3 regions of the Kitasatospora sp. NPDC059408 genome follow, and region 3 is predicted to be linked to each of the others. Evidence: riboswitches for the same ligand, from Rfam matches in the RefSeq annotation. Region 3 holds a riboswitch; each other region holds the start of a gene.
The links. Region 3 has a riboswitch for S-adenosylmethionine ahead of ACFXDE_RS13290 (IclR family transcriptional regulator). Riboswitches for the same ligand answer to the same signal wherever they lie in the genome.
Positions count from the first base shown of each region.

Region 1: it holds a riboswitch for S-adenosylmethionine, as region 3 does, so the genes downstream of both, thrC (threonine synthase) here and ACFXDE_RS13290 (IclR family transcriptional regulator) in region 3, are expected to answer to the same signal.
Region 2: it holds a riboswitch for S-adenosylmethionine, as region 3 does, so the genes downstream of both, ACFXDE_RS25010 (aminotransferase class V-fold PLP-dependent enzyme) here and ACFXDE_RS13290 (IclR family transcriptional regulator) in region 3, are expected to answer to the same signal.

Region 1 covers NZ_JBHYWI010000127.1:8,201-18,184, reverse strand. The annotation lists gene ACFXDE_RS41540 (trehalose-6-phosphate synthase) at 1-354, opposite strand, end outside; gene ACFXDE_RS41535 (glucosyl-3-phosphoglycerate synthase) at 620-1,648, opposite strand; SAM riboswitch class I at 1,791-1,923, shown strand; gene thrC (threonine synthase) at 1,941-3,221, shown strand; gene ACFXDE_RS41525 (ubiquitin-like small modifier protein 1) at 3,245-3,523, shown strand; gene ACFXDE_RS41520 (cold-shock protein) at 4,068-4,268, shown strand; gene groL (chaperonin GroEL) at 4,579-6,198, shown strand; gene ACFXDE_RS41510 (hypothetical protein) at 6,290-6,640, shown strand; gene ACFXDE_RS41505 (hypothetical protein) at 6,637-7,272, opposite strand; gene ACFXDE_RS41500 (PadR family transcriptional regulator) at 7,361-7,744, shown strand; gene ACFXDE_RS41495 (hypothetical protein) at 7,741-8,718, shown strand; gene ACFXDE_RS41490 (copper homeostasis protein CutC) at 8,800-9,486, shown strand; gene ACFXDE_RS41485 (HelD family protein) at 9,570-9,984, opposite strand, start outside.
Region 2 covers NZ_JBHYWI010000039.1:69,412-79,395, reverse strand. The annotation lists gene ACFXDE_RS25035 (NlpC/P60 family protein) at 1-679, opposite strand, end outside; gene ACFXDE_RS25030 (NYN domain-containing protein) at 880-2,319, opposite strand; gene ACFXDE_RS25025 (hypothetical protein) at 2,460-2,723, opposite strand; gene ACFXDE_RS25020 (rhomboid family intramembrane serine protease) at 2,926-3,708, shown strand; gene ACFXDE_RS25015 (Lrp/AsnC ligand binding domain-containing protein) at 3,750-4,031, shown strand; gene ACFXDE_RS25010 (aminotransferase class V-fold PLP-dependent enzyme) at 4,035-5,447, opposite strand; SAM riboswitch class IV at 5,500-5,617, opposite strand; gene trpD (anthranilate phosphoribosyltransferase) at 5,727-6,803, opposite strand; gene ACFXDE_RS25000 (hypothetical protein) at 6,920-7,345, opposite strand; gene ACFXDE_RS24995 (heme-copper oxidase subunit III) at 7,744-8,364, shown strand; gene ACFXDE_RS24990 (c-type cytochrome) at 8,552-9,361, shown strand; gene ACFXDE_RS24985 (Rieske 2Fe-2S domain-containing protein) at 9,370-9,984, shown strand, end outside.
Region 3 covers NZ_JBHYWI010000016.1:19,269-29,252, forward strand. The annotation lists gene ACFXDE_RS13285 (threonine/serine exporter family protein) at 1-1,184, shown strand, start outside; gene ACFXDE_RS13290 (IclR family transcriptional regulator) at 1,254-1,967, opposite strand; SAM riboswitch class I at 2,166-2,308, opposite strand; gene ACFXDE_RS13295 (hypothetical protein) at 2,422-2,718, shown strand; gene ACFXDE_RS13300 (hypothetical protein) at 2,938-3,354, shown strand; gene ACFXDE_RS13305 (hypothetical protein) at 3,360-4,034, shown strand; gene ACFXDE_RS13310 (hypothetical protein) at 4,061-4,552, shown strand; gene ACFXDE_RS13315 (serine/threonine-protein kinase) at 4,614-5,972, opposite strand; gene ACFXDE_RS13320 (NB-ARC domain-containing protein) at 6,217-7,287, opposite strand; gene ACFXDE_RS13325 (amidase family protein) at 7,349-8,749, opposite strand; gene ACFXDE_RS13330 (hypothetical protein) at 8,937-9,533, shown strand; gene ACFXDE_RS13335 (acetyl-CoA carboxylase biotin carboxylase subunit family protein) at 9,506-9,984, opposite strand, start outside.

The DNA of each region.
Region 1 (9,984 bases), on a different contig from region 3:
GTAGAGCAGGTGGCTGACGAACCAGAGGGTCGAGTTGGCGACGCCGTTGTAGGCGCGGGCGAAGGTCTCCGGGTCGATGTCCAGCATCCGGACGGCCTGTCCGCCGACGTCGTGGCCGGCCAGGTCGAGGCGGCCGCGGGGGGCTTCGCGGGCGGCCCGGCGGTCCGCGTCGCCCAGGGCGGCGCACACCCAGACGGCGTTCGGGTCGTCGATCGCGGAGAGGCCGGAGACCAGGCCTCCGCCACCGCGTTTGAGGGTCAGCGTGCCGTCGTCCGCGGTGCTGAAGGAGACCGGTCCGCGGTTGGACGCCACCAGCACGGTCGCGCTCGAACGTTTGGTCGATGAATCGGCCATGAGTCCTCTTCTGGGTCTACCCGTTCACCCTTCGGGGTGGAATCCGAGCGTACGGCGGAGCGGAGCGCGGCGCGGCCGTACCGTCGAAGACCTGCGACATGCAGCGGTCAGGGCTTGGCCGCCATGAGGCTCCGCAGGGGTCGAGTGGGAAGCCTCCTCGTCGAGAGGGGGAGGAGTCACGGTTGGTACGTTGCCGGTCGGCAGACGTCGCAAACCAATCGCCGGACAACCGGCGAGATCGCAGCGGCCGCACTGCTCGGGTCTGTCACCCGTCGGTGCGGCGCTTCGCGTACTCGGGGACGGTGTGCATCGGGGGGCGTTCCGTGGCCGTCACGGGGTGCGTGTGGGCGGTGAACGCGCGGGTCTCCGGGTCGCGGGTGAACTGGGTGAGCAGCGGGTGGACGAGGTCGGCCGAGGCCTTGAGACGGTGGGCGCGGTCGAGGCGTTCCAGCGCGGTCCGGTAGATGGTGGCGGCCATCCGGCCGAGGGCCTGGCCGTCCTGGTGGCGGTGGTGGCGGACGCCGACGTCGACCTGGGCCAGGGCGTCGAGGCCGACGAGTTCCAACGCGTCGACCAGGAGGCCGAGTTCGACGCCGTAGCCGGTGGGGAAGGGGAGCCGTTCGAGCAGTACGCGGCGGGCCGCGTACTCGCCGCCGAGCGGCTGGACGAAACCGGCGAGTTCCGGCCAGTGCAGGTTGAGGAGGGGGCGGGCGACCAGTTCGGTCACCCGGCCACCGCCGGCCGGGAAGACCGCGTCGGGGTCCCCGGCGGAGCCGCTGACTTCGAGCGGGCGGTCGTACATGGCCTTGACCAGCTGGATGTCCGGCTCGGTGAGCAGCGGGCCGACGGTGCCGGAGACGAAGGCGGGGTCGAACTCGCGCAGGTCGGCGTCGACGAAGCAGACGATGTCGCCGTGGGTGACCAGCAGCGAGCGCCACAGCACCTCGCCCTTGCCGGGCACGGCGGGCAGCCGGGGCAGGATCCCGTCGCGCGGCACGACCCGGGCGCCGGCCGCGGCGGCCACGGCGGCGGTGTCGTCGGCGGAGCCGGAGTCGACGACGACGAGCTCGTCGACGAGGGGGAGGCGCTCCATCAGCTCGCGCCGGATCGTGCGGACGATGTCGCCGACGGTGGCCGCCTCGTCGAGGGCGGGCAGGACGACGCTGACGGTGTGGCCGGTGCGGCGCTTGGCCGCCAGGAGGGTGTCGACCGGCCGGTCGGCCGCGCTCCACGAGCGGCGGCCCAGCCAGGAGGCCGCCTGCGGGAGGAGTGCGGGGGTCGGTTCGGCGGGCACGGGACTCTCCTCGGCGGATCGGGGTGGAACGGGCCATCTCGCGTGGCGGACGGTCCCTTTCGGGCTCGGCGCCTTCGGATACAGTCTTCGTACAGCGGTCGGACCTTCGCACGCCGGGGTCACCGCTGACGACAACTTCACATGCTCATCCAGAGGGACTGAGGGAACGGCCCGTTGACGTCCCGGCAACCTTCTCGCGCGGCTTTCACCAGGCCCCGGCGGGACAGGTGCCAATTCCGGCCCGTGGTGCGCCCGCACCACGGGGAAGATGAGGAGAGAGGCCTCCGCCATCATGGCTATCGACACAGTCGCACCCGCATCCGTGGATCTCGGCCCCGCCACCGCCCTGTCCTGTCGGGAGTGCGGCACCCGCTTCCCGCTCGGTCCGAGCTTCGCCTGTGTGGAGTGCTTCGGGCCGCTGGAGATCGCGTACGAGTTCGGGAGCGAGGCCGCCGAGGAGCTGCGCAAGCGCATCGAGGCCGGGCCCGCGTCGATCTGGCGCTACGCGCCGCTGCTGCCGGTGCCCGCGGACGTCGCTTCGAAGCCGAACCTGAATCCCGGCTGGACCCCGCTGGTCAAGGCGGACAACCTCGGTCGCGAGCTCGGGTTCACCGCGAACCTGTACGTGAAGGACGACTCGGGGAACCCGACGCACTCGTTCAAGGACCGCGTGGTGGCCTGCGCGATCGAGGCCGCGCGCGCCTTCGGCTACACCACGCTGTCCTGCTCGTCGACCGGCAACCTGGCCGGTGCGGTGGGTGCGGCGGCGGCCCGGGCCGGGTTCCGCTCGTGCGTGTTCATCCCGCACGACCTGGAGCAGGGCAAGGTCGTCATGGCCGGTGTGTACGGCGGCGAGCTGGTCGGCATCGAGGGCAACTACGACGACGTGAACCGCTTCTGCTCGGAGCTGATCGGCGACCCGGCCGGCGAGGGCTGGGGCTTCGTCAACGTCAACCTCCGCCCGTACTACGGCGAGGGCTCCAAGACGCTCGCGTACGAGATCTGCGAGCAGCTCGGCTGGCGGCTGCCGGAGCAGATCGTCATCCCGATCGCCTCGGGCTCGCAGCTCACGAAGATCGACAAGGGCCTGCAGGAGCTGATCAAGCTCGGGCTGGTCGAGGACCGGCCGTACCGGATCTTCGGCGCCCAGGCCGAGGGCTGCTCGCCGGTCTCCGCGGCGTTCAAGGCCGGCCGGGACGTGATCAAGCCGGTGAAGCCGGACACCATCGCCAAGTCGCTGGCGATCGGCAACCCGGCGGACGGCCCGTACGTGCTGGACATCGCGCGGCGCACCGGCGGAGCGGTCGAGGACGTCACCGACGCCGAGGTGGTGGCCGCCATCCGGCTGCTGGCCCGCACCGAGGGCATCTTCGCCGAGACCGCGGGCGGGGTGACCGTCGGCGTGCTCAAGAAGCTGGTCGAGACCGGGCAGCTGGATCCGGCCAAGGAGACCGTCGCGATCAACACCGGTGACGGCCTCAAGACCCTGGACGCCGTCGCCGATGCCGGGATGACCGCGGTCATCCGCCCGACGCTGGAGTCCTTCCGCACCGCCGGCCTCGCGTCCGCCTGATTCCCCCACGAGGAGAGCCACCCATGAGCGCCACCGTCCGCATCCCCACCATCCTGCGCACCTACACCGGCGGGTCCGCCGAGGTCACCGCCGACGGCGGGACCCTGGGCGACGTCATCGCCGACCTGGAGAAGAACCACGCGGGCATCTCCGCGCGCATCCTGGACGACACCGGCAAGCTGCGCCGTTTCGTGAACGTGTACGTGAACGACGACGACGTGCGATTCGCCGAGGGACTGGCGACCGAGATCAAGGACGGCGCCAGCGTCTCGATCATTCCGGCGGTGGCCGGCGGCTGCTGAGCCGCGCCCCGCTCCGACCGGCCGCCCGCGCGCACGGAATTCCGCATTCCGTGCGCGGGGGCGGCCGCTCGCATTTCGGCGGGAATATTTCCCGGTCGAGTGGGAGTAGAGTGTCGCTCGGCCGGGAACAGGGGTCCCCCTCACCCTCCCCGTGCGAACCGCCGCTCCGCCGTCCGTCCGTTGAGACCGCCCGGGGACCGGGTCCGGGAAACATGTCACGCGGATGTCAGAATTCTCCAGGGGATTTGTGTAATCCGTCCGCTATGTCCGGCGTGAATTGCGGAGTTCCTTCCGATTCGGCCCGTCCTGTCCCTTGATGCGGACCCGGAATTCACCGCGGAGGGCCCTGTTGCAGAGGGCGTCGATCCGGATACATTCAGCCGCGGTCGACGCAATCACCCGCTCACGGATGTCGTTCGGGGCGGTTGATCGCGGCGTGCACGGCTGCGCCCAGGGGGGGTTCCCCGGGCCGGCCTTCACAACCAACCCGGGCCCGCGACCTGCGGGACCGTGAAGGGCCAGCACAGCACTAGGGGAGTTCGGAATGGCTCAGGGCACCGTCAAGTGGTTCAACGCGGAGAAGGGCTACGGCTTCATCGCGGTCGACGGTGGTGCGGACGTCTTCGTCCACTACAGCGCGATCCAGATGGACGGCTACCGCACCCTCGAGGAGGGCCAGCGGGTCGAGTTCGAGATCTCCCAGGGACAGAAGGGCCCGCAGGCGGACATGGTCCGCGCGGTCTGACCCCTTCCGGCTCCAGGAGCTCGGCGCGGCCCACGGCTGGTGACCACTCGCTTCTCGACGGGCCCGCGCGACACGCGTCGTGCGGGCCCGTCGGCGTTCCCGCGGCGGCTCCCGGCTTGGCGATTGGGCTTGCACTCGACCACCCGGAGTGCTAATCATTGGCGTTAGCACTCACAGCTTGAGAGTGACAGCGGACCGGGTCGGTGAGGCCCTGGGAGCGGTAGGGGAATAGACCCCCGCACACCTTGGCCGTCCGTCGCGGGCACCCCTTGGTCCGAGCAGTCGACCGTGTCCCGGAGGACCACTTCAGATGGCCAAGATCATCGCCTTTGATGAGGAAGCTCGCCGCGGCCTTGAGCGTGGCATGAACCAGCTCGCCGACGCAGTGAAGGTCACGCTCGGCCCCAAGGGTCGCAACGTCGTGCTGGAGAAGAAGTGGGGCGCCCCCACGATCACCAACGACGGTGTCTCCATCGCCAAGGAGATCGAGCTCGAGGACCCGTACGAGAAGATCGGCGCGGAGCTCGTCAAGGAGGTCGCCAAGAAGACGGACGACGTCGCGGGTGACGGCACCACCACCGCCACCGTGCTCGCCCAGGCCCTGGTTCGCGAGGGTCTGCGCAACGTCGCCGCCGGCGCCAACCCGATGGCCCTGAAGCGCGGCATCGAGAAGGCCGTCGCCGCCGTCTCGGACCAGCTCCTGGCCCAGGCCACCGACGTGGAGACCAAGGAGCAGATCGCCTCCACCGCCTCCATCTCGGCCGCCGACACCCAGATCGGCGAGCTCATCGCCGAGGCCATGGACAAGGTCGGCAAGGAAGGCGTCATCACCGTCGAGGAGAGCAACACCTTCGGTCTTGAGCTCGAGCTCACCGAGGGCATGCGCTTCGACAAGGGCTACATCTCCGCCTACTTCGCCACCGACCTGGAGCGGATGGAGGCGACGTTCGAGGACCCGTACATCCTCATCGCCAACTCCAAGATCGGCGGCATCAAGGACCTGCTCCCGCTGCTGGAGAAGGTCATGCAGAGCGGCAAGCCGCTCGTCATCATCGCCGAGGACGTCGAGGGCGAGGCCCTCTCGACCCTGATCGTCAACAAGATCAAGGGCGTCTTCAAGTCCGTCGCCGTCAAGGCCCCGGGCTTCGGCGACCGCCGCAAGGCCATGCTCCAGGACATCGCCACCCTCACCGGCGGCACCGTGATCTCCGAGGAGGTCGGCCTGAAGCTGGAGAACGCCGGTCTGGACCTCCTGGGCGGCGCCCGCAAGGTCGTCATCACCAAGGACGAGACCACGATCGTCGACGGTGCCGGCGAGAGCGAGATGGTCGCGGGCCGCGTGAACCAGATCCGCGCCGAGATCGAGAACAGCGACTCGGACTACGACCGCGAGAAGCTCCAGGAGCGCCTCGCCAAGCTGGCCGGCGGCGTGGCCGTCATCAAGGCCGGCGCGGCCACCGAGGTGGAGCTCAAGGAGCGCAAGCACCGCATCGAGGACGCCGTCCGCAACGCCAAGGCCGCCGTCGAGGAGGGCATCGTCGCCGGTGGTGGCGTCGCCCTGCTGCAGGCCGCCGTCGCGTTCGACAAGCTGGAGCTCGAGGGCGACGAGGCCACCGGTGCCAACATCGTCCGCGTGGCGCTGGAGGCCCCGATCAAGCAGATCGCGACCAACGCCGGCCTTGAGGGCGGCGTCGTGGTGGAGAAGGTGCGCAACCTCCCCGCCGGTCACGGCCTGAACGCCGCCACCAACGAGTACGTCGACCTGATCGCCGTGGGCATCATCGACCCGGCCAAGGTGACCCGCTCGGCGCTGCAGAACGCCGCCTCGATCGCGGCCCTGTTCCTCACCACCGAGGCCGTCATCGCCGACAAGCCGGAGAAGGCCGCGGCCCCGGCCGGCGGCATGCCGGGCGGTGACATGGACTTCTGATCCGGGTCGTACGACCGGATCGGTGTTCCGATCGCGTGGGCGGTTCCCTTCGGGGGGCCGCCCACGCGGCGTTGTTTGGGAGAATCGACGGATGGCTGACATCGAGACCGCCCTGCACGAGGCCCGTGCGCAGATCCTGTCCGACCTCACCGCGCGGGACGTGGCGGACGCCGCCGTCGTCTCGCTCGTGGAGCAGGCCGTCACGCACCGGCGGTGGTGGCTGGAGCAGTGGCCGGACGGCACCGAGTACGTGCTCGGGCTGGTCGCCCAGGACGTCCAGGACGCGCTGCTGGAGGCGTACGGGCGCTGGCCGCTGTGCACCGCCTGCGCGGCCGACGGGGACCCGCACGCGCTGAGCGTGGAGCCGGAGCTGGGGCCGGACCCGCACTGGGTGTGCGGCAAGCAGGGCACCGCCGTCGCGCCGGTCGGCAAGTTGGTCTAGTTCTCCAGTAGTTCGAGTTCGGCCGCCAGGTTGGCCCGCGCGGGCGCGGTGAGGCGCTCGTGGGCGGCCGGGGTGCGGTAGAGCGCGGGCAGGGCGAGGAGTCGGCGCAGGACGGCCGCCCGGCCCGCCCGGAAGTCCGGCTCGGGCACGAAGCCGTACTCCTCGCGGACGGCGGCCGCGTAGGCCGCGTACGCCTCGGGGGTGCCGCCGAGCACGGCGAGGTCCGCGTCGCACAGCACCTCGCCGTCGCGGTCGCCCGGAGCGGGGTCGTGGGTGACGGTGAGCAGGACGAGGCGCTCGACCTCGGCCGTCCGCGCGGCGGGCAGACCGGCGGCGGTCAGGGCCCGGACCGCGAGCGCCGCGCTGCGCTCCTCGTTCTCGGAGCGGTCGGGCCGGTAGACGGCGTCGTGGAACCAGGCGGCGAGGCGGACGGCGTCCGGGTCGGCGGCGTGCGCGGCGAGGCCGTCGACGTGCCGCAGGACCGCGCGCAGGTGGTCGGTGGTGTGGTACCTGCGCTGCGGCTCGGCCCAGCGCCGGAGCAGCTCCCGCCCGTACGGCTCGGGGTCGACGGTGGTGCCGCAGCGGTGGAGCAGGGCGGTCCAGTCGGCGAGCAGGTCCTCGGTGTTCGGCATGGGCGCCATTGTGCTGGTCGTGTAACGGACGCCTCTCCGGGGGGACCGGTGCTGGACCTATATGCCGGTTGACGATATATGTAGACGCATGACAGAACGCTCGATGCAGGAGCCGACGCTGCTGCTGCTCACCGCACTGGCCGACGCGCCCAGGCACGGTTACGCGCTCATCCAGGAGATCTCCGAGATCTCCGACGGCCGGGTCAAGATGCGCACCGGCACCCTCTACGGCGCCCTCGACCGCCTGCTCCAGCAGGGCCTGATCGAGGTCGCCGCCGAGGAGATCGTGGACGGCCGGGCCCGCCGCACCTACGCGCTGACCGGCCCCGGCCGGACGGCGCTCGCCACCGAGGCGGAGCGGCTGCGGTCGGTCGCGGCCGAGGCGGAGCGCCGGCTGGCCACCGTCCGGTCGGCGCTGAAGGGGAAGCCCGGGACCGCGCTGCGGACCTTGACGAGGGGGAGTTTCGCATGACCACACCCACGATCGGAGCGCCCTCGGGCGCGCTGCGGGCCGCTCTCCAGCTGTACCCGTCCCGGTACCGCCGCGAGCGCGGCGAGGAGATCGCCGCCGTCTTCGCCGACGCCACGGCCGAGGCCGACCGCTCGGCCGTCGCCCGGGAGGTCTTCGACCTGGCCGCGTACGGGCTGCGGGTGCGGCTCGGGCTGACCGGCTCCGGGATGCTCGGGCGGGTGCTCGGGCTCGCCGCGCCGATGGTGGCCGGCGCGCTGGCCGGTTCGGGGCTGGTCCCGTGGGTCACCGACCCGGACGGGGCCTCGTTCAAGCTCACCTGGGACCACTCGTACACCACGTGGGCCACGATCCTCGCGCCGCCGGTGACCGCGCTGCTGCTCGCGATCGCGGCGCTGCTCGGGCGGTGGACGGCCGTGCGCGTCATCGCCTCGATCCAGGCGGTGCTCGGACTGGCCGTCCTGGCGCAGGCGTTCACCGGGCCGGTGTTCTTCGACCTGTGGTGGGCCGGGTACGTCGGCATGGCGACCCTGCCGGCCGCGCTGGCCGCCGTGCTGCTGCTCGCGGCGCCGACGGACCTGCTGCCGAAGCCGGGTTGGCGCACCCGCGGGGTGGTGCTGGCCTCGGTGGTCGGTGGTGCCGGGCTGGTGTGGCTCCAGCGCTGGGACGACACCACCTTCCCGCTGGACTCGCAGTGGTTCGCGGTGCTGCTGCTCGTGCCGGTGCTGCTGACCTTCACCGCTCTGCGCGGCAAGGAGTTCCCGGCCGCCGTGGGCGTCGCGGTGCTGTCGCTGACGACGTTCGCGAGCCTGTTCAACATCTGGCGCGAGTCGGGCGGGCTCTCCCGGCTGCTGCCGGTCGCGCTGCCGGTGATCGGGCTGATGGTGATCGCCGCGGTGGCGATGCACAGGATCGGGCGGGGCGGCACGGGCGGCCCCGGCGGCGGCGACGTCGACGAGGAGCGCGCCGCGGCGTGACCCCGAGCCGGTTGCCGGGGCCGGTGACCGGAAGCGGGCGGCGGGCTCGCCGGGGGTGGGCGGATGTGGCAGGCTACGGATATGTCTAGACCAATTTTCGAAGTCATCGCGCTGACCCCCCAGGACGCCCGGGCCGCCGAGTCGGGCGGCGCCGACCGGCTCGAACTGGTCACGGACATGGCCGCCGACGGACTCTCCCCGTCCGTCGAGGACTTCGCCCGGATCCGGGCCGCCGTCGACCTGCCGCTGCGCGTCATGCTCCGCCTCCGGGACGGCTTCGCGCCGGGCGACCTGGACGAGCTGCGCGCCCGCGCCGCCGGGCTCCGCGCCGAGGGGGCCGAGGAGTTCGTCCTCGGCTTCCTCGACGCGGACGGCGCCGTCGACCTCGCCGCCACCGCGGCGGTCGCGGACGCGGTGGCCGGCTGCCGGTGGACCTTCCACCGGGCGATCGACCACAGCGCCGACCGGGCTGCCGTCCGCGCGGCCGTCGGCGCGCTGCCCGGACTGGACACCTTCCTCACCTCGGGCGCGCCGGGCGGCGTGGACGCCGGGCGCGAGGTGCTCCTCGCGGAACTGGCCAGGAAGGCCGAACCCGGGTACGGGCAGCGGATCCTGATCGGCGGCGGCCTGCGGGCCGAGCACGTGCCGGAGCTGCGGGCGGCCGGCTTCGACGCCTTCCACGTCGGCGGCGCGGTCCGCGCCGGCGGGTGGCAGGCGCCGGTCGACGCGGCGAAGGTCGCCGAGTGGCGGGCCCTGATCGACGGCTGAGCGTGGAAGCGCCGACAGCCGGTCGACCGGTGTCCGTCGCGCGCGGGAGGGGCCGGTCCGGGTGCGGGCCGGCCCCTCCGCCGCTATCCGAGCTGTTCGGGCAGGGGCTCCGCGTGCAGGACGGTCAGGCCCGAGACGGCGCGGGTGAGCGCCACGTACAGGCGGCGCAGGCCGGTGCGCTCGTCCGGTTCGCCGGCGATCACGGCGGCCGGCTCGTCCAGCACCACGTAGTCGTACTCCAGACCCTTGGCCAGTGAGGCCGGGACGAGCGTCAGCCGGGCCTCGGCGCTGGTCTCGGCGCCGGGGGAGAGGTGCGGCAGGCCGGCCGCGGCCAGCGCCTCGGCGAACAGCGGGACGCGCGCGTCGGCGGCGATCAGGCCGGTCGAGCCCTCGTGCTCCAGGGCCCGCCGGCAGGCCTCGACCACCGCCTCCGTCAGCTCCCCGTCCGCGACCCGGCGGATCGCCAGCGACCCCGCGGTGTCGCGCACCGAGGTCGCC
Region 2 (9,984 bases), on a different contig from region 3:
GCAGGCTGCTCAGGTCGACCCGGTCGGTGCCGCGCGAGGCGCGGTCGTCCTGGGCCTGCTGGGCCTTCAGCGCGGCGCGCTCGGAGGCGCTGAGCGAGTTGAGGAGGTCCTGGGCCTGCTTGAGCTTGGCGTTGACGTCCGCCTTGGACTGGTTCAGGTCCTTGGTGGTGGAGTCCAGGGAGGCCAGCACCGCGGCGGCCTCGGCCTTCTCCTGGTCCAGGCGGCGCTGCTGGTCCAGCAGGCCCTTGAGCGCGTCGGTCTCGGTGGCGGTGGCCTGCTGCACGCTGGAGGCCTTGGCCAGGTAGTTGTTCGGGTCGGAGGAGAGCATCAGCTGGACGGACGGGTCGATGCCGCCGGTGCGGTACTGCTCGCCCGCCACGCCGGCGAGGCCGGTCTGAAGCTGGGTCATCTGCTCCTGGCCGCGGGCCACCTGGTCCTGGAGCTGGTCGGCCTGCTTGCGCAGCTGGTCGGCCCGCTCCTTGGCGCCGTTGTACTTCTCGGCGGCCTGCTCCTGCTCCTGCTGCAGCTCGTCGATCTGCGCCTTGACGTCCGTCTTGTTCGGCTGCGGCGCGGCGTGCGCGGCCACCTGGGCGGAGAGCGCGACCGCGGTCGCAGCAGCAGCGGTGAGCACGGAGACCCGCGCGCGGCTCGGCTGCTTGGGACGGCGGTGGGAGGCCAAGGGACCTGCTCCTTCTTCCATGGACTCACCGGTTCGGGTGAGAAATCCGGAAAATAGGTTTGACGCCAGACCCTAGTGAACATCCAGGCATTGCGCCACTCCCCCAAAGGCGTGAACTCCGAGCCCCCACGCCGCTTCACCGAATCCGCACATCACCGCAAACCGGACGCTGAGCGGCCGTCATCCCCATCGGCACGGAATCAGGGCCGCGCCAGCCGGTTCAGCAGCAGAACCGAGGCGACCGGGCGCGCGCCGGCCTTCCGCACGCCCTCCGCGACCTCCCGGTCGGCGGAGACCACCACGACCGGACGGCCCTGCGGCTCGGCCCGCACCAGGCGTCTGATCAGCTCGTCCGCCGTCTCGCCGGTCCGGCTGAAGCGCACCCGGACCCCGCGCGGCGGCGCCATGATCACCGGCACGTCCAGGTCCTGCCCGTCGAACACGCACGTGACCTCCGCCTGCGTGCGCTGGGCCAGCATCGCCAGCCCGCCCAGCAGCCGCAGCCGCTGCTGCTCCAGCGGCAGCGTCGGATAGCCGGTCTTCGTCACGTTGTAGCCGTCCACCACCAGGTGCACCTGCGGGATCGCCAGCAGCTGGTCCAGCAGGGCCGGATCGTCTTCCGCGAGCCCGCGCCGGGCCACGTCGTGCGGCGAGGCCGAACCCGGCACCACCGCCTCCACCAGGTCCGCCGGACGGATCTGCGACACCGGCAGCGCCAGCTCGCGCTGCAGCCCCTGCGCCGACTGCAGCACGGTGTCCAGCAGCAGCCGCAGCCGCATGTCCTCCACGCTGCGCCCCTCGCGGGCCGAACGGCGGCCCTGCTCGGCGGCGGTCTCCAGCTCGCCGACGCGGTGCCGCAGCCGCCGGGCCTCGCTCTCGGCCGCACTGCGCTCGGTCGCCGCCTGCGCGCGCAGCGCCTCCAGCTCGCCGGCCAGCCGACGGGTCTCGGCCTGCGCCCGGCGGGTGTCGCTCTCCAGCGAACGCACCTTCTTGCGCAGCGAGTCGGCCTCCCGCCGGACGTCCTCGGACTCGGCCCGCTGCCGGTCCAGGTCCGCGCGCGCCCCGGCCCGCACCTCGGCCAGCTCGGCCTGCAGCTTCTCCACCAGCCGGGCCGCCTCCGCGGCCGCGCCCTCGGCGCCGGCCCGCTCGGCCTCCTCGCCGGCCTCGGCGACCAGCCGGCTCCAGCCCGCCGACCGCACCAGGTAGGCGGCGGCCGCGACGTCCATCGGATCGGCGGCGCCGGGGACGCTGCCCGACTCCAGCGCCTTCACCAGGTCCGGCTGGCCCAGCCGCAGCCGCTCCGCTATCCGCAGCCGGAAGGCCGGCTCCGACTCCAGCGCCGCCGCGATCGCCGTGGCCGCGTACTTGGCCCGCCGGGCCGGGGTGAACTTGGCGTACTGACGCAGGCTCTGCGGCAGCTCACCGGGCGGCAGTCCGCCGAGCGCGTCCGCGGCCAGGCCGACCACGCGCCGGCGCACGCCCTCCGGCAGCGGCCGGTCGAGCTTCTCGGCGGGACGGCCGGCTCCCGGGTCCGCGGCGGTTCCGGACGCGGCGGCACCGTCGGCGGCCCCCGCCGTCCCGGCGGCCGGCTCCGCAGCGGGCTGCCCCTGCGGTCCGGCGGGCTCCCTCGCTGCGTCCACCACGTCCTCGGCTCCGATCCTGGTCCAACGGGTGCGGCCCCGCGGCCGCCGTCCCTGTCGTCACGCTCCGTGCGTTCTGTCTGTATTGTCCCGTGCGGCGGACGGCCGTGCCGTGCACCGTCCACCGCACCGGCGGGGCATCAACCCTGCTCGGCCTCGACCGCCGCGTCGTCCGCGCCCGGGCGGGCGACCAGCTCGACCTGGTCCACCGCGTTGCACCAGCGGCAGCGCACCGTCTCGACCGTCTCGCTCAGGACTTCGGTCTCCTCGACCTTGGACTCGCCGGCCAGGTCGAAGTGCAGGAACTCGGTGACCCGCGCGGAGCGGGTCACGTCGAAGCGGGTGAGGTTGCCGCACAGGGTGCAGCGCCAACGCGTCTCGGCGGTCAGAGCGGGGACGGTCATCGGGGGTCCTCTCGGGTGGTCCCTGGGTGGGCTAGGCGCTCCCCCCGGAGCCCCGGCATCGGCGGCGGGAGGCGGGAATGCCCGCCCCAAGCCTATTGCCTGGGGCAACCATCACGGCCACCGGTTCGGGCGATCGGGACGGCTAGTCCACCTGCCGTACAGCGCGGTGTCACGGAGGGCCCGCGGAGGGATGCTTGGCCGCATGGCGCTCGCGGCCCCCGGCCACACCGACGCGCGGGACCGCGGCCCCGCGGTGCCCGCCCCGGCGGTCACCTACGCCCTGATCGCGCTCAACACCCTGGTCTTCCTGTTCGGGCCGGCCGCCGGACTCAACCCCCTCTACGGCACCGGGCAGGCCCGGCTCTGCGCCGAGCAGCGGTACGAACAGCGCTGGGGCGCCGTCCCCGCCGAACTGCTGGCCGGGCGCCCGCTGACGGCCGAACAGCTCGCCGAGGCCCCGGACCCGGTCCCCGGCTGCCCGGCCGCCCCCACGCCGGGCAAGCGCCCGGCCGTCTCCGTCCTCACCGGCCTCTTCCTGCACGCCGGCTGGCTGCACCTGGCCGGCAACCTCCTCTTCCTCCACGTCTTCGGCCCCACCGTCGAACGGCGGGTCGGCCGGGCCCGCTTCCTCCTCTTCTACCTGGCCGCCGGGAGCCTCGCGACGTACGGCTTCGCCCTCGCCGAGGCGCACTCGGCGGACTCCACCCGCGTCCTGATCGGAGCCTCCGGCGCGATCTCCGCCGTCCTGGGCGCCTACCTGCGCTTCCACCCGCGCTCCCGGGTGACGACGCTCGTCCCGCTGCTGCTCTTCCTGCCGCTGCGGTTCCCGGCCTGGCTGGTGCTGGGCCTCTGGTTCGCCCTGCAGTGGTGGTCGGTGCACTCGGCCGGGCCCGGGGTCGCCTACCTGGTCCACGTGATCGGCTTCTGCGCCGGCTTCCTCTACGCCTGCACCGTCGTCGGTCACCCCCCGAGACGACCCGGCTGAGGCCCGATACGCTGGCGCCACCCCACGAAGGAGCCGGAACAGTGATCACCGCCATCGTCCTGATCAAGACCAGTGTCGACCGCATCCCGGAGATCGCCGAGGCCATCGCCGCCATCGAGGGCGTCAGCGAGGTGTACTCGGTGACCGGCGGCTACGACCTGGTCGCGATGGTGCGGGTGCGCAAGCACGACGACCTGGCCGACGTCATCCCGGGCCGGCTGAACAAGGTCCCGGGCGTCGCCCACACCGAAACCCAGATCGCCTTCCGCACCTACTCCCAGCACGACCTGGAGGCCGCGTTCGCGCTCGGCCTGGACGAGTAGTCCTCAGTCCTCACGGCGAGTGTCGGCGACGCAACGGCCGCCCTCGTTCCGGTAGTTCCACGCCGCGCCGTCCGTGACCAGCTCGCGGACGGCGGTCAGGAAGCGGTCGACGTGCTCGTCCGGGGTCCCGGCGCCGAAGCTGACCCGGATGGCGTTCAGGCTGCGCTCGCCCGGCAGCGACGGCTCCGGCGCGCCGCACTCGGACGGCGCCACGTCCTCGTCGCCGAGCAGCGTGCGCACCAGCGGGTGCGCGCAGAACAGCCCGTCGCGCACGCCGATGCCGTACTCGGCGGAGAGCGCGGCCGAGAAGTGCGAGCTGTTCCAGCCCCGGACGACGAAGGACAGCACGCCCACCCGCGCCGAGTCGGAGCCGAACAGGCTCAGCACCTTGACCTGCGGGATCGCCGCCAGCCCGGCCGTGAGCCGGGCGATCAGCGCCTGCTCGCGGGCCTCCAGCGCGTCGAAGCCGGCCTCGCTCAGCGCCCGGCAGGCGGACGCGATGGCGTAGGCGCCGATGACGTTCGGCGAGCCGGCCTCGTGCCGGGCCGGGCCGGTGTGCCACTGGACGGCCACCGAGCCGTCGGCCTCCCGGGCCACCGTCCGGGTCGCGCCGCCGCCGGCCAGGTACGGCTCGGCCGCGTCCAGCCAGTCCGCCCGGCCGGCCAGCACCCCGGCGCCGAACGGCGCGTAGATCTTGTGGCCGGAGAAGGCGATCCAGTCGACGTCCAGCTCGGCCACCGAGACCCGGTGGTGCGGGGCGAGCTGCGCGGCGTCCAGCACCACCCGGGCGCCGTGCCGGTGCGCGGTCGCGGTGAGCTCGGCGACCGGCCACAGCTCGCCGGTGACGTTCGAGGCGCCGGTGACGCACAGCAGCTTCGGGCCCTCGGGCGCCCCGGCGAGCGCGGCGTCCAGCGCGGCGACGGCCTCGGCGTGCGAGCGGGGAGCGCGCAGGTAGGCGACGTCGAGCCCGGCGTGGGCCCAGGGCAGCAGCGAGGCGTGGTGCTCGGTCTCGAACGCGAACACCCGGGTGCCGGCCGGCAGCGCGGCGGCGAGCAGGTTGAGCGAGTCGGTGGTGGCCCGGGTGAAGACCACCTGGTCGCCCTCGCGCAGGCCGAGGAACTCGCCGACGGTCCGGCGGCTCTGCTCGAACAGGTCGGTGGACAGCTGCGAGAGGTACCCCGCGCCGCGGTGCACGCTGCCGTAGTAGGGGGCGTACGCGGCGACGTCGTCCCACACCCGCTGCAGCGCCGGAGAGCTGGCCGCGTAGTCGAGCGGCGCGTAGCCGACCTTCTCGCCGTTGACGAGCGGCACCTGGACGTCGTGGCCGAGGACGGCGAGGGGGGCGTTCGAAAGGGGGCGGGCGGAGCTCGTCGCAAGAAGGGCGGTGGTGGGCGACGGCTGGGCGGCGAGAGACATGAGGATGCACTCCTTCGGAGGTCGAGGGACCCCGGGAGTGCTAGTCGTCGGGCGTCCGCGCTTGCCTCGCGGACGGTTCGCCGCGTGGCCCGGTCCTCACCCAGGGCACCCCGCCACGGACGGAGGGTTGCCGGACAGCAAGCTGGGGCTTGTCGCTGTCACTCATGACCTGGACAGGACTCTAGGTCGCGTCCGCCCGGTGGTCAAACAGGCATCCACCATCCGGACAGCCGAAGGGGCCCGCGGCGACGAACTGCCACGGGCCCCTCAACTCGCTTGTCAGTCCCGGCCGGTGGCCTCCGACCAGCGCCGCAGCAGCTCCTGCGCCGCGCCCGAGTCCACGGCCGCCGCGGCCCGCTCCATGCCGGCCGCCAGTTGCTCGGCGAGCGGCGCGTCCGTCAGGTCCAGCGCCACCAGCGCCGCCGCCGTGTTGAGCAGGACGGCGTCCCGCACCGGCCCGCGCTCCCCGGCCAGCAGCCGGCGCGCGACCTCGGCGTTGTAGGAGGCGTCCGCCCCGCGGAGCGCCTCGATGCCGACGAGCTCGATGCCGACGTCCCGCGGGTCGAAGGCGGTCTCGGTGACGATGCCGTCCCGCACGATCCACACCTGCGACGTCGTGGTGACGGTCAGCTCGTCCAGGCCGTCGTCGCCGCGGAAGACCAGCGCCGTGGAGCCGCGCCGGGCGAGGACGCCCGCGATCAGCCCGGCGAGCCGGGTGTCGAAGCAGCCGACGGCGTGCGCGGTGACCTTCGCCGGGTTGGTCAGCGGGCCGAGGATGTTGAACGCGGTCGGCACCCCGAGGTCGCGCCGGGCGGTGGCGGCGTGCCGCATCGACGGGTGGAACTTCGCCGCGAAGCAGAAGGTGAGCCCGACCTCCTCGGCCACCTCGGCGACCCGCCGGGCCGACAGGTCCAGGGCGATGCCGAGCTTCTCCAGCACGTCCGACGACCCGCTCGCCGAGGAGGACGCCCGGTTGCCGTGCTTGACCACCTTGGCACCGGCGGCCGCCGCGACGATCGCGGACATCGTGGAGATGTTGACGGTCTTGGCGCGGTCGCCGCCGGTGCCGACGATGTCCACCGCCGGGCCCGGGATGTCCAGCGGCTCGGCGTGCGCGTACATCGCGTCCACCAGGCCGCTGATCTCGTCGACCGTCTCGCCCTTGGCCCGCAGCGCCACCATGAACCCGGCGACCTGGACGGGGGACGCCTCGCCGCTCATGATCCGGTCCATCGCCCACGCGGTGGCCGAGCGGTCGAGGTCCTCCCCCTTCAACAGCGCCGCCAGGAGGTCCGGCCAGGTGCGGACCACCTGCGCGGGGTCGGTACCACCGTTCGCAGGGTTCACGTTCACCATGGCTGACTCCAGCTGTTGTCGGTTCCCCCAGGGGGGACGTCCGTACGGATGGAGTCAGCCTATCGAGCGGCGGGGTACCTCCGGCCCTGTCTTCTCTAGTACTGAGACGGCGCCGCTCAGCGCGTCGCGGGGGCCCGCTTGGCCAGGCGCGCCCGCAGCAGCGTGGCCACCGCCCCGGCCAGCGCGACCGGGTCGACCGGGCGCGAGATCGCCGCGTCGGCCCGGCTCCAGGCGGCCAGCCAGGAGTCCTGCGGCCGGCCGATCAGCACCAGCACCGGCGGGCAGCCGTAGATCTCGTCCTTGAGCTGGCGCCCGAGTCCGAGCCCGCCGGCCGGCACCGCCTCGCCGTCCAGGATGCAGAGGTCGACGCCGCCCTTCTCCAGCGCCCGCAGCACCGCGGGGGTGGTCGCGCACTCCAGGTAGGACAGCTCCGGCAGATCCTCGGCGGGCCGGCGGCCGAGCGCCGTCAGCACCTGCTCGCGGGTGTTGCGGTCGTCGCTGTAGACGAGGACGGTGAGCGTCTCATCGGTCGTGTACGCCATTGACCCTGCTCCCTCAAGTGTGATCCGGACCACGTTCGCCTGACCCGGATGCTACTCCGGATCACCCCCGGCCGAGCCCTCCCCCGCGCGCGTTCCTCCTCAAGGCGCCGCGCCCGGGGCTCACCCGCCCGGAGGACGCCCCGTCACCCGGGCACGCGCAGTCCACCCGGACGGCCGACAGCCGGGCCCGCTCCCCTACCTCCGGGCACTGCGCCGACCGTGCATCGACACGCTGGGCAACGGGGTCCAAGGGCCCTCCGAGGAACCGTCAGAAAAGGGACACGCCGCTGCTCAGGTACCGTCCGGGCACCTGGGTGCCCCCCAAGCGGGCATACCGCACGCACCGGACACTCCGAGGGAGACCCCCCGGCGTGAAGACGGAATAAGGGACCGACATAATGTCCGTCGTGGCGACAGCAACAGCAGTAGAAACCGGGCACGCGCACGGATCGGTCAACCGGCCGAACATGGTCAGCGTCGGAACGATCGTCTGGCTCAGTTCCGAGTTGATGTTCTTCGCGGCCCTCTTCGCGATGTACTTCACGCTCCGCTCCGTCAAGGGGCCGGAGTTCTGGACCGAGAAGGCGCACGCCCTCAACGTGCCCTTCTCCTCGGTCAACACCACGATCCTGGTGCTCTCCTCGCTGACCTGCCAGCTCGGCGTGTTCGCCGCCGAGCGCGGGGACGTGAAGAAGCTCCGCTCGTGGTTCGTCATCACCTTCGTGATGGGCGCGATCTTCATCGGCGGTCAGATCTTCGAGTACACCGAGCTGGTCAAGAAGGACGGCCTCTCGCTGTCCTCCGACCCGTACGGCACGGTGTTCTACCTGACCACCGGCTTCCACGGTCTGCACGTGACGGGTGGTCTGATCGCCTTCCTGCTGGTCCTGGGACGGACGTACGCAGCCAAGCGCTTCACGCACGAGCAGGCCACCGCCGCCATCGTGGTGTCGTACTACTGGCACTTCGTCGACGTCGTGTGGATCGGCCTGTTCGCGACCATCTACCTGATCAAGTAACCAGCTGATCAGGTCGCTGGCCACCGGCTGCGGCCCCCGCCCTCACCGGCGCAGGGCCGCTTCTGCCGGTGCCGACGCTCCCACCGACCGACCGCGCGCGCAGCCCTAGCCGGGCCGCCTCGTGCCGGCCAGACCGGCAGCCGGGTGCACCCACCAGTCGACCAGATCCTGACACCGGGGTTATTCCGTGAAAAAGCTCTCCGCACGACGGCGCCACCCATTGGCGGCGCTGGTCGTCCTACTTCTCGCCCTGGCGGCAACCGGGGGGCTGTACGCCGTGTTCGCGCCCGCCGGCAAGGCGCAGGCCGACGTCGCCGCGCAGTCGCTCGCGATCGACGAGGGTAAGAAGCTCTTCGCCGTCGGCTGCTCCTCCTGCCACGGCCTGAACGGCGAGGGCAGCAGCGACGGCCCGAGCCTGGTCGGCGTCGGTTCCGCCGCCGTCGACTTCCAGGTCGCCACCGGCCGCATGCCGGCCCAGCAGCCCGGCTCGCAGGTCCCGCGCAAGAAGAACATCTACTCGCAGGCCGAGATCGACCAGCTCGCCGCCTTCGTGGCCTCGCTCGGCCCCGGCCCGGTGACGCCGACCCAGGAGCAGTACACCTCGACCAACCCCGAGGACATCTCCAAGGGTGGCGAGCTGTTCCGCACCAACTGCGCCCAGTGCCACAACTTCGCCGGCCAGGGTGGTGCCCTGACCAAGGGCAAGTACGCGCCGTCGCTGGAGGGCGTGGACGCCAAGCACATCTACGAGGCCATGCAGACCGGCCCGCAGAACATGCCGTCGTTCCCGGACACCACCATGCCCGAGGAGCAGAAGAAGCAGATCGTGGCCTTCGTCCGCCACACCACCAACGATGAGCCCAACCCCGGCGGTCTCACGCTCGGCAGCCTCGGTCCGGTGACCGAGGGCCTGTTCGGCTGGATCTTCGGTCTCGGCGTGCTCATCGCGGTCGCGATCTGGGTCGCCGCCCACACCCCCAAGGCCAAGAAGTCATGAGCCACGACATGTCAGAAGAGAAGCTTCCGGAGCACCACGGCTCCGCCGGCGAGGTCGCCGAGCACGGCGACCCGTTCGCCGACCCGGGCCTGCCGGCCCACGAGCCCCGTCGCACCGACATCGACGAGCGGGCCGCCAAGCGCGCCGAGCGCCAGGTGTCGCTGATGTTCGTGATCTCGATGATCGCCACCATCGGCTTCATCGCGTCGTACGTGGGCATCGACCCCGACAAGATCGTCTACATCTTCCCGCTCGGTCACGTCAGCGCGCTGAACTTCGCGCTCGGCCTGACCCTGGGCGTCGCGCTGTTCCTGATCGGCGCGGGCGCGGTCCACTGGGCCCGCACCCTGATGTCGGACGTCGAGCTGCCGGCCGAGCGTCACCCGATCGAGGCCGACGACGAGGTCCGCGCGGACGTCATCGACCAGTTCAAGACCGGTGCCGCCGAGTCCGGCTTCGGTCGTCGGAAGATGATCCGCAACACCCTCATCGGCTCGATGGCGCTGGTCCCGCTCTCCGGCGTGGTCCTGCTCCGCGACCTCGGGCCGCTGCCCGAGAAGAAGCTGAAGGAGACGGGCTGGAAGGAGGCGACTCCGGCCAAGCCGCTGCAGCTCATCAACATG
Region 3 (9,984 bases):
AACTGGGCGACGCCCTCCTGGGCGGTGGTCTGCCCGTCCACGACGTCGAGGAGGAACTCCACGGCCTGGGGCGGGCGCTGGGGGCGCCCGGGGTGCAGGTCGCCGCCCTGACCAACGGGCTGTTCGTCTCCCTGGGCCCGGACGACGCCACCGCGTTCCGGCCCGTCGGCGCCGCACTGCGCTTCGAGCAGACGGCCGACGTCCTCCACCTGGTGCACCGGCTGCGCGCCGGCGGGCTCGACGGGCCGCGGGCGCTCGCCGAGCTGGACGCGATCCGCCGGGCGCCGGCCCGCTGGCCGACGTGGGTGGCGGACCTCGGGGCGCTGCCGGTCGGGGTCGGGGTCTGCATGTTCCTGCAGCCGGCCGCCGCGAACGTGCTGGCGGCCGGGGCCGGCTCGCTGGTCGTCGCGGGACTGACCGTGCTCGCCCGGCGCCTGCCCTCCCTGCGGCCGCTGCTGCCCGTCACGGCCGGGTTCCTCGTCGCGCTGCTCGTCCTGGCGCTCGCGCAGGCCTCGCTGCTGGACGGCCCGCTGCGGACGATCGTCGCCACGCTGGCGATCCTGCTGCCGGGCGGGCTGCTGGTCACCGGCCTGTCGGAGATCGCCGCGGGCTCGGCCAGCGCCGGGACGGCCCGGCTGGTGTCCGGCGCGGTGCAGCTCGCGCTGTTCCTCGCCGGGGTGGCCGCCGCCACCACCGCGATCGGCATGCCCGCCTCGGCGCTGGCCAACGTGCAGGTGGCCAAGCCGAGTTGGTGGGTGATCGGGCTCGGCCTCGCGATCGCCGTCGCGGGCGTCGTGATCAACGTGAACACCCCGCCGAGCGCCGTTCCGTGGATCGTCGCGGTGATCGCGGTGAGCGTCACCGTCCAGGTCGTCATCGGCTCGGAGCACGGCGCGGCGATCGGCGGCCTGGCCGGGGCGGTCTCCGCCGCGGTCGCCGCCACCCTCGTGCACTGGCTGCCGGGCGGCCCGCTCTGGCAGGTGCTCTACCTGCCGGCGTTCTGGATCGTCGTGCCGGGCTCCTTCGGCCTGCTGAACACCGCCCAGATCGAGGTGGGCAACGGGGCCCAGTCGGTGCTGGCGGCCGTCTCGGCGGTCTTCGGGGTGTCGATCGGCACCCTGATCGGCTCGGTGATCAGCCGCATTCCCCGTCCGGCGCTCCTCACGCCGGCGCCTCGGACCTGAGCCGACGCCCCGGGCCTGGGGCCTCGGGCCTGAGCCGACGCCTCAGGCCCGGGGCCGGGGCCGGGCCGGTCACGGGTGGCGCAGCGCCTCGGTGAGGTGGTTCGCCGCCTCGATGACGGCCTGGGACAGGCGCGCGCCCGGATGCCGGGTGAGCCGTTCGATCGGGCCGGAGACGGTGACCGCGGCCACCACCCGGTTGGACGGCCCGCGCACCGGCGCCGACACGGACGCGACCCCGAGCTCGCGCTCGCCGATGGACTGCGCCCAGCCCCGCCGCCGTACGCCGCTGAGGGCCGTGGCCGTGAAGCGCGCCCCCTGGAGCCCCCGGTGGAGGCGCTCCGGCTCCTCCCAGGCGAGCAGGATCTGGGCGGCGGCGCCGACCTTCATCGGGAGCGTGACCCCCACCGGCACCGTGTCGCGCAGACCGGAGAGCCGCTCCGCGACGGCCACGCAGATCCGGACCTCGCCCTGACGGCGGTACAGCTGGGCGCTCTCGCCGGTGACGTCGCGCAGGTGCACGAGCACCGACCCGGCGGCGGCCAGCAGCCGGTCCTCCCCCGCCGCCGCCGACAGCTCGGCGAGCCGGGGGCCGAGGACGAACCGGCCCTGGAGGTCCCTGGTGACCAGCCGGTGGTGTTCCAGCGCGACGGCCAGCCGGTGGGCGGTGGGGCGTGCCAGGCCGGTGGCGGCGGCGAGTCCGGCCAGGGTGACGGGCCCGGACTCCAGGGTGGCGAGGATCGCGGTGGCCTTGTCGAGCACGCCGACGCCGCTCGTGAGCTCCATGGATGGGTACTCCAGTCTCGAATCCGCGGCCGACGGGTGGGTTCGGCACGCGGGGGCTCCCCGCGGGGAGCGCGGGGGTGGTCAGCGAGAACGGGCCGGAGAAGTCGGCCGGATGCCTGCGCCGGGCACGAGACGGGTACGCGGAAGGGCCGGGGCGGGAAGCGCCCGGGCGAAGGACAGCACAGAGAGCACCGTGTCTCCTCATCTTTCCCGCGCCACGTTGGCGACAGGCCGGAGTTGGCACTGATCCCGGACGGCACGGCGCGTACTTCGGACGCCGGGTCGAACGGGGAGTTGCCGGGGCTTCGTAGGGCCGGTCCCTCCACCCCTCTGGATGATTCGCGAGGAACGATACAAGACTCCCCGCCCCGCCCGCCAAACTCCCCCCTCCTCCTTCGTGGGAGCACGGCTCCCGCCGGGCCCGGTCGGCGGGGCTCTGGCATGATCGCCAGCCATGACCGACCTCGCGTTCGACGCCCTGCTCTGCGACCTGGACGGCGTCATCCGCTTCTACGACGGCGACGAGGTGACGCGGCTCGAACGGGCCACCGGCCTCGCCCCGGGCACGACGACGGAGATCGCCTTCGCCCCCGAGCGCGACCTCCCGCTGCTGCTCGGGCGGATCACCCGCGCGCAGTGGGCCGCGTCCATCGCCGAGGCCCTGGCCACCCACGTCCCCGCCCCGCAGGCCGCCGACCTCCACCGGCTCGTGGCGCCCGTCCTGGGCGAGGGTGGCACGGCCGCCCCGTAGAGCGTCCGCCTGACCGTCCGTCACATTCTGTTCTACTCAAGGAAGATCACCGAAACCTCCGTTCCGAATCGGGGCGCTCGCGTCGCGGATCCGGACATCTGTCACGGTTTCGAAGCGGCAGTGCCACGACTTCGCATATCCCTCACCGAGCCGCGACCGGAGCTCTACCGTTTTACCGACGGTCCCCTTCTCGACCGTCCCCGAGCGGAGGGCGAGCACATGAACGGTCGCCAGGGTCCGGTCGTGCGGTCGGGGGTGGTCGCCGTGGCGCTGTGCGCCGCCGCGGCCTGCTCCTCCGGCACGAGCCAGGCCCACGACGGCGTGCAGGACCTCGTGACCGGTACCGGGTTCGACACCGGGCAGCAGCGGATCACCGGGGCCTCGACCACGTTCCCGGTCGGCCAGACCGCCTACGTGGCCTTCATCACCGACGCGGGCGGCGCGGGCGGGACGGTACAACTCGACCTGGTCCGCGGCGGGCAGTCCGAACCCGAGGCACGCAGCCTGCCGGTCACGGTCGCCCAGGGCCGGCACGTCTACACCAAGCAGATCGACCTCGCCATCGCGGGGAGCGTCCAGGTCCAGGCGCTCTACAACGGCGTGGTGGTCAAGTCCCTCTCCCTGAAGGTCGGGTGAGGACCATGACGATCCGACCGGCGCGCAGCGCGGCGCCGCTCCTCGTGACCGTCGCGCTCCTCACCTCCCTCGTCGGCTGCGGCAGCTCCGGCCACGCGGCCGCCCCTCCGCCGAAGTGCGACACCTCCTACGTCTACACGAACGTCAAGGACGGCGGCACGGCGCTGGAGGTCGTCGACGCCCAGATGTCGCAGAACCAGACCGGCTCGACGGAGACCTGGTCGGTGAGCACCACCCGCGAACAGACCCTCTCCATCCAGGAGTCGGAGAGCACGACGGTCAAGGCCCACGTCGCCGTGGCGGGCACCGCGCTCGTCACCGGCGCCTCGGCCTTCGTCCCCGCGGCCGAGGGCCAGGCGAACGCCGTCTTCGACTACGAGCACCGGACCGACTCGTCCGTCTCCCGCACGTCGTCCAAGTCCACCAACACCAAGGTCGCCATCCAGGTGCCGCCCGGCACCACCGCCTACGCCCTGTACGGGGTCGTCATGAAGTGGACGACGGGCACCGTGCGGACCGACGCCTGCGGCGGAAGCACCGGCGGCGGCGAGACGAAGACCTTCATCCTGCCCGAGGCCTACACGTGGTGCAGCTGGTTCGTCGGGCCCGATTCCTTCACCGACGGCAACCAGAGCCCGTGCGAAGTGGTGCCCGGGCAAGGACCGCAGAGCCTCAACTGAACACCACCAGAGAAGGGTTCGGACCCGTGCAGCCCGTCAAGATCAGCGTCCAGTCCGGAGCGCTCGCCGCCATCGGCGTGATCGCGTTCATCGACAGCTTCCTCCCGTGGTACACCGTCTCCGAGAAGTCGGGCGCCACGGGCCTCCTCACCCAGTACGCGGCGAGCGGCAACGCCTGGGACGTGGGCGCCGGCGCCTGGATCCCGATGGTCGCCCTCGTGGCCGTCGGTATCATGGCCGCCCTCCCCGCCATCGGCCGCGGTCTGCCCGCCCGCCAGGGCCACGCCACCAATCTCGTGCTCGCGCTGATCGCCACCGTGATCGTCCTGCTGCGCTGGCTCACCTACCCGTCGATCCCCGTCGGCCAGTCCGCCTTCATCGACGCCGGCGCCGACGTCGGCACCTACCTCGGCGTCCTCCTCGGCCTCGCCGCCACCGGCGCCGCCTACCTCGGCTTCACCGCCAACGGGGGCACCCTGGACAGCTTCACCAAGATCTTCCGCACCCCGCCCGCATAGGCGGTCCTCTCGCAGGCAGGCCGGGGAGTCCTCGACTCCCCGGCCTTTGCGCACACCCGGGTCAGGCCGCGATCGCGCGGGCCGCCCGTCGGGTCTTGATGTCGCGGTAGCAGTACGCCGCGATGGTCAGGACGAACACGGTGAAGTAGGGCCACGTCTCCGAGAGGGCCAGGTGGCGGCCCCAGGTCTGGCTCACGAACACTGCGATCTGTCCGATGACGCCTGCCGCGGCCACGCGCCCCGTCACACGTGTCAGACCGGTGGAGCGCGCTTTGAGTACTGCCGTGTAAATCCAGGTGATCAGAACGGACGAAAGCCCGATTCCCATCCTGAAGGCCGTGAAGAGCAAGAACACCCACAGGCACACCGAGAGGAGTGCCTGCCCCAGGATGATCGACCACGCCGCGACGTCATAGCGGTCCAGCGCCCGCGTCGATCCGGTGTCCGGCCGTGGACGGGGGCTGCTCTCTCTGCGGGTGGGGGCCGGAGGCGGGAGCGGGGCCGTCGCTGCCGTGGAGGGGCGTCGGTCGGTCCGTCCTCCTGAGGGTGCGGGGCTTCCGGCAGGTTCGGAGGTGTCGTCGACGTGCCGTAGCGCCAGGGAGACCTCGGCGGCACTCGCGTACCGCCGGTCGGGGTCCTTCTCCAGCAGCCTCAGCACGAGGTCGTCCCACGCCGAGGGAACCCCCGTGGACACCGAGCTGGGTGCGGGCGGCTCCTGGGTGAGGTGTGCCGTGAGGTGTCCCATGGCGTCGGGGGCCTGGAAGGGGAGGCGGCCGGTGATCATCTCGAAGAGGAGGCAGCCGAGGGCGTACAGGTCGCTGCGCGGTTCCGGGTAGCCGCGTGCCTGCTCGGGCGCCATGTAGGGGGGTGTGCCCACGATGAACCCGGTCCGGGTGAGCCGGTCCCCGGTCGCGTAGGGGTCGGCCGCCCTCGCGATGCCGAAGTCGAGGACCTTCACCGTGCCCGACGGCGTGATGAGGACGTTGGACGGCTTGATGTCCCGGTGCGTGACTCCGGCCGCGTGCGCCGCGGCGAGCGCGTCCGAGATCAGTGCGCCCCATCGGGCCGCGTCGGCGAGGGCGACGGCGCCTCGGCGCAGCATCGTGTCCAGGCCCTCGCCCCGCACCAGCTCCATCACCAGGAACGGGGCCCGTTCGCTCCCCTCGCCGGTCTCGCCGAGGTCGTGGATGGTCACGATGTTCGGGTCCTGCAGTCGGGCGGTGATGCGTGCCTCGCGCAGGAATCGGGCGCGGGCCTCGTCCCCGCGGCTTCCGTCACCCGCGAGCAGGGAGATCACCTTGACCGCGACGCTGCGGCCCAGCGTCTCGTCCAGCGCCTCCCACACCTGCCCCATGCCGCCCTCGCCGAGCTGCCGCACCAGCCGGTAGCGGCCCCCCAGGAGCTGGTCCCGCATCATCATGCCCCGCCCGCTTCGTCCGCCTCGTCGTCGAGGACCGTCCGGCCCTCCGCCGACTCGCCCACGCTCCCCGGCTGCCGGCCCTTGGCCCTCTCGGCCTTTTGGCCCCTGGCCCTGCATCATGCCGTACACGCCGGATTGACGCGGGCGAACGGCCGAAGATCGACCGCTTGGGGGTGAGTGATCGTCACCGGAGGGGTGGGCAGCCTCCGGCGGATCCGCCGCGCGGCGGGAGGTGCCTTTCCGCCTATGGCGTGCCGACGGTCCGGTGGACACGTGGCGGGTGGTCTCCGGTCGAAGGGCGGCACAGGCGGCGTTCCAGGTCGGCGAGGTGCCAGGCCGGTCTCGACCGCAGGCGGGACGCGACGGCCGACACCGCTCCGGGGGCGTACCCGCAGGCCCGGAGGATCCGCCCGGCGGCCTCGGGCTCGGCGGCGACCCGGCCGGTGCCCACCACTCTGGTCAGGAGCAGCAGCGCCTCCTCCTCGGTGAAGGCGCCCAGTCGGTGCGGTTCGGCGTTCTCCAGGCCGGTCATGGTGTGCCGGCCGGTGATCAGCACCAGGCACGTCGGGGAGGCCGGCAGGAGCGCGCGGACCTGGCCGGTGGTGGCGGCGTCGTCCAGCACGACGACGGCCCGCTTGCCGTGCATCCGCTCGCGGAACAGGGCGGCGCGCTCGGCCGGTCCGGTCGGGACGTGCTTCGCGGGGACCTCCAACTGCCGCAGGAACATGCCGAGTACGGCGTCCGGATCGGCCGGTGGGTGCTCGGGGTCGCTGCCGCGCAGGTTGACGTACAGCTGGACGTCGGCGCACCGGCCGTCGCGGACGAGGCGGTGTGCGGCGTGCAGGGCGAGTTGGGTCTTCCCGATCCCGGCCGGGCCCTCGATCGTCGACACCACGGCTGACGCTCTGCCGAAGTGACGTATGAGCGCCGCGAGTTCGCGCTCGCGACCGGTGAACGTGGCGAGATCGGCGGGCAGTTGCCGCAGGACGCCGACCGGTCCGCCGGCCCGCGCGTCGGAGTGCACCCGCGTGCAGGCCGCCCGCCAGCGGGCCGCGTCGGCCTCCCCCACGCCGAGTGCCCGGACCACGGCCAGGACGAGGTCCTGGTCGAGCCGGCGGCGGTCCGGCTTGAAGACGTCGGCGACGGTGCTGTGGGAGACGGGCTGCGGCGGGCGCAGCAGCGGCCCGACCCGCTTGGCCAGCGTCCGGAGGGACGGCCCGCCCGCCCAGAGCCGCAGCCGTTCCAACGCCCGGATGAACTCGGCCAGATCGGCGGCCCCGGCCGGATCCGGCCCGCCCGTCCGCTCCTCCCGCATCACGGGGCGAGTGTAGGCGCCCGGTCCGACATCCGGGAGCGGGTGGGACCGGGGATGGCCTTCATCGGGCCTCCCCGTGACGACCGGTCGGATCGTGCCCGGTCGCCGGGTCCGCCGCCTCGGGCCGCAGGAGACCGTCGATCCGCGCCGCCACCGCGAGCAGGTCCCGGTCGGCCGTCCGCCGCCCGATGAGCTGGACGCCGACGGGGGCGGAGCCGGTGACCGGGAGCGGGACCGTCAGTGAGGGCAGGCCCGCGGTGGCCGCCGGCGAGGTGTTGCGGATCAGGGTGGGGAACGTCGGCACGTCACGGCCGTTGAGGGGCAGGGACTCCTCGTACCGGTGCAGCGGCCGGGCGCACACCGGTACGGTCGGGCTCAGGAGCGCGTCCAGGCCGTGGGCGGTGACGAGTTCGTCGTACGCGGCCTGCATCGCCTGCCGCTCCGCAAGCGCGCCGCGCAGGACGGCGGGGCCCGGGTACCCGGGGGCGGTGGGCAGTGCGGTGGCCTTGAGCGTCTCCGCGATGACCGGGTCGGCGACCGCGTCGAGCACGTCGGCGGGTGTGAGCCCGGTGCGGTGCCCGTCGAGGTAGCGGCCGAGCGCGGCGCCGAACTCGCCGAAGACGAGCGGGAACCCGACCCGGGAGTCGTACGCGACCAGGTGTGCCGTGTCCACCGGGACCCACTCCACTCCCGCCGCCGTCAGGCGGTCGACGGCCGCCTCCCAGGCGGTGCGGACCGGGCCCTCCAGGTCCTCGGTGAACACGTGCCTCGGCAGGCCGAACCGGAGCGGGCGGCCCGGGTCCCGCGGGATTCCGCTCTCCCCGGTGACGAGGGTGTCCAGCGCGATGAGCCGGTCCAGGCTGCGGGCCAGCAGCCCGGGGGTGTCCCGGGTGGTGGACAGCGGCGTGGCACCCGCCGAGGGGTAGCGCCCGGCACTGGGGCGCAGGCCGTAGATGCCGTTGAGCGCCGCCGGGATGGTGACGGAACCGCCGGTGTCCGTGCCGAGCCCGGCCTCGGCGACCCCCGCGGCCACCGCGGCCGCCGTCCCGCCGCTGCTGCCGCCCGCGAACAGGGCCGGGTCGGTGGCGTTGCCGACGGCGCCGAAGGTGTGGTTGCACGAGGTGGCCCCCAGGGAGAGCTCGTGCATGTTCGCCTTTCCCAGGACGATCGCCCCCGCGGCACGCAGCGCCGCGACGACGGGCGCGTCGGCCCCGGGGACGAAGCCGGCGAGCGCGGGTGTGCCCGCGGTGTTGGGCAGGCCGGCGACGTGGATGTTGTCCTTGACGACCAGGCACCAGGGCTCCCGGCTCCCGTGCGCGTCATGGCGGGCCGCCTCCGCGAGCGCCTTCCCGGCGTCCAGGGTGACGAACGCGTTGAGGTGCCCGACGGCGGCGGCCCGGCCGAGCGCGGCGGACACGACCTCGTGCGCGCGGCGCCGGCCCGCGGCTCCCGGTTCGGCCATGGCGTCGTCTCCTTCGTGCTCGCACGTGTCGAAGGCCGTGCTACCCCGCTCAAGCCGCGGTCATGCCCGGGACCACCCGGTGGCTCAGCACGCTCCGTACCACGGCGCGCACCGGTGCACGCGGGGAGCGCTGGTTCCACCGAGGCCTTTCGGTCCGAAATGGTCGAGGCCTTGGGACAATGGAGGCATGACGAATGATCAGTTGATGCGACAGCAGGACGAACTCCAGGTCGAGGCGGACGAGGTGAACAAGGATCTGGGGCTGGACGAGCTGCTCGGGCGGCTCGGGGATCCGGTGCGGGTGGGGAGTGCGGCGCTGGGGCTGATGGTGCGCCGGGACCTGGACGTCACGGTGGTGTGCCCCCGGCTCGACACGGGTGTGCACGAGGCGGTGGCCGCGATCGGGGCGCGGCTGGCGATGCACGAGCGGGTGCGGCAGGTGCGGTTCCGCAATGACACCGGCGCCTGGAACACCGATCCCGGCTACCCGGACGGGCTGTACCTCGGACTGGACTACCGGTCGCCGCGGAGCCACAAGTGGTCCCTGGACATCTGGTTCGTCGACGAGCCCGAGCGCCAGCCGGACCTGGCGCACCTGCGGACGCTGCCGCAGCGGCTCACCGCCGAGGCCCGGGAGGCGATCCTGCTGATCAAGCACGCGTGGGCGGAGAGCCCCGAGTACGGCCGGAGCGTGCGCAGCTGGGACGTCTACCGGTCGGTGCTGGACGACGGGGTGCGCACGGTGGCCGGGTTCGATCAGTGGCGGGCGTCCTCTTCGGCGTAGCCGCTGTCGGCGCGGGTGTCGGTGTAGGCGATCGAGGTGTGCGTCCGGATGAAGTCGAGCCGGGCGCGCACCTCGGCCTCGTCGCGTCCGCCGACGGCGTAGGTGACCAGGCCGGCGCCGGAGTAGCCGGAGGCCTTGAGGAGGTCGCCGGGCTTCGCGGTGGCGCGCCGGCTGATCAGCCAGTCGCGCGGTACCGCCTCGTCGTCGATCGCGGCGAGGCGTCCCGGCCTGCTGTACAGGACGAATTCACCGCCGGCCCGGTGGGTACGCGGGTAGCCGGTGGTGGGGCGTTCGCCGAGGGCCAGGCGAACCATGGCCTCGTAGAGGTTGACGCCGGTGAGGGCCTCGACGACCGGGACGACGCCGGCTCCACCGTTGCGGGCGGCCACCTCGTTGAACACGAGTGCGCCGTCGGCGAGTTCGAAGACTTCGAGGTGGAGCACGGCGTCGG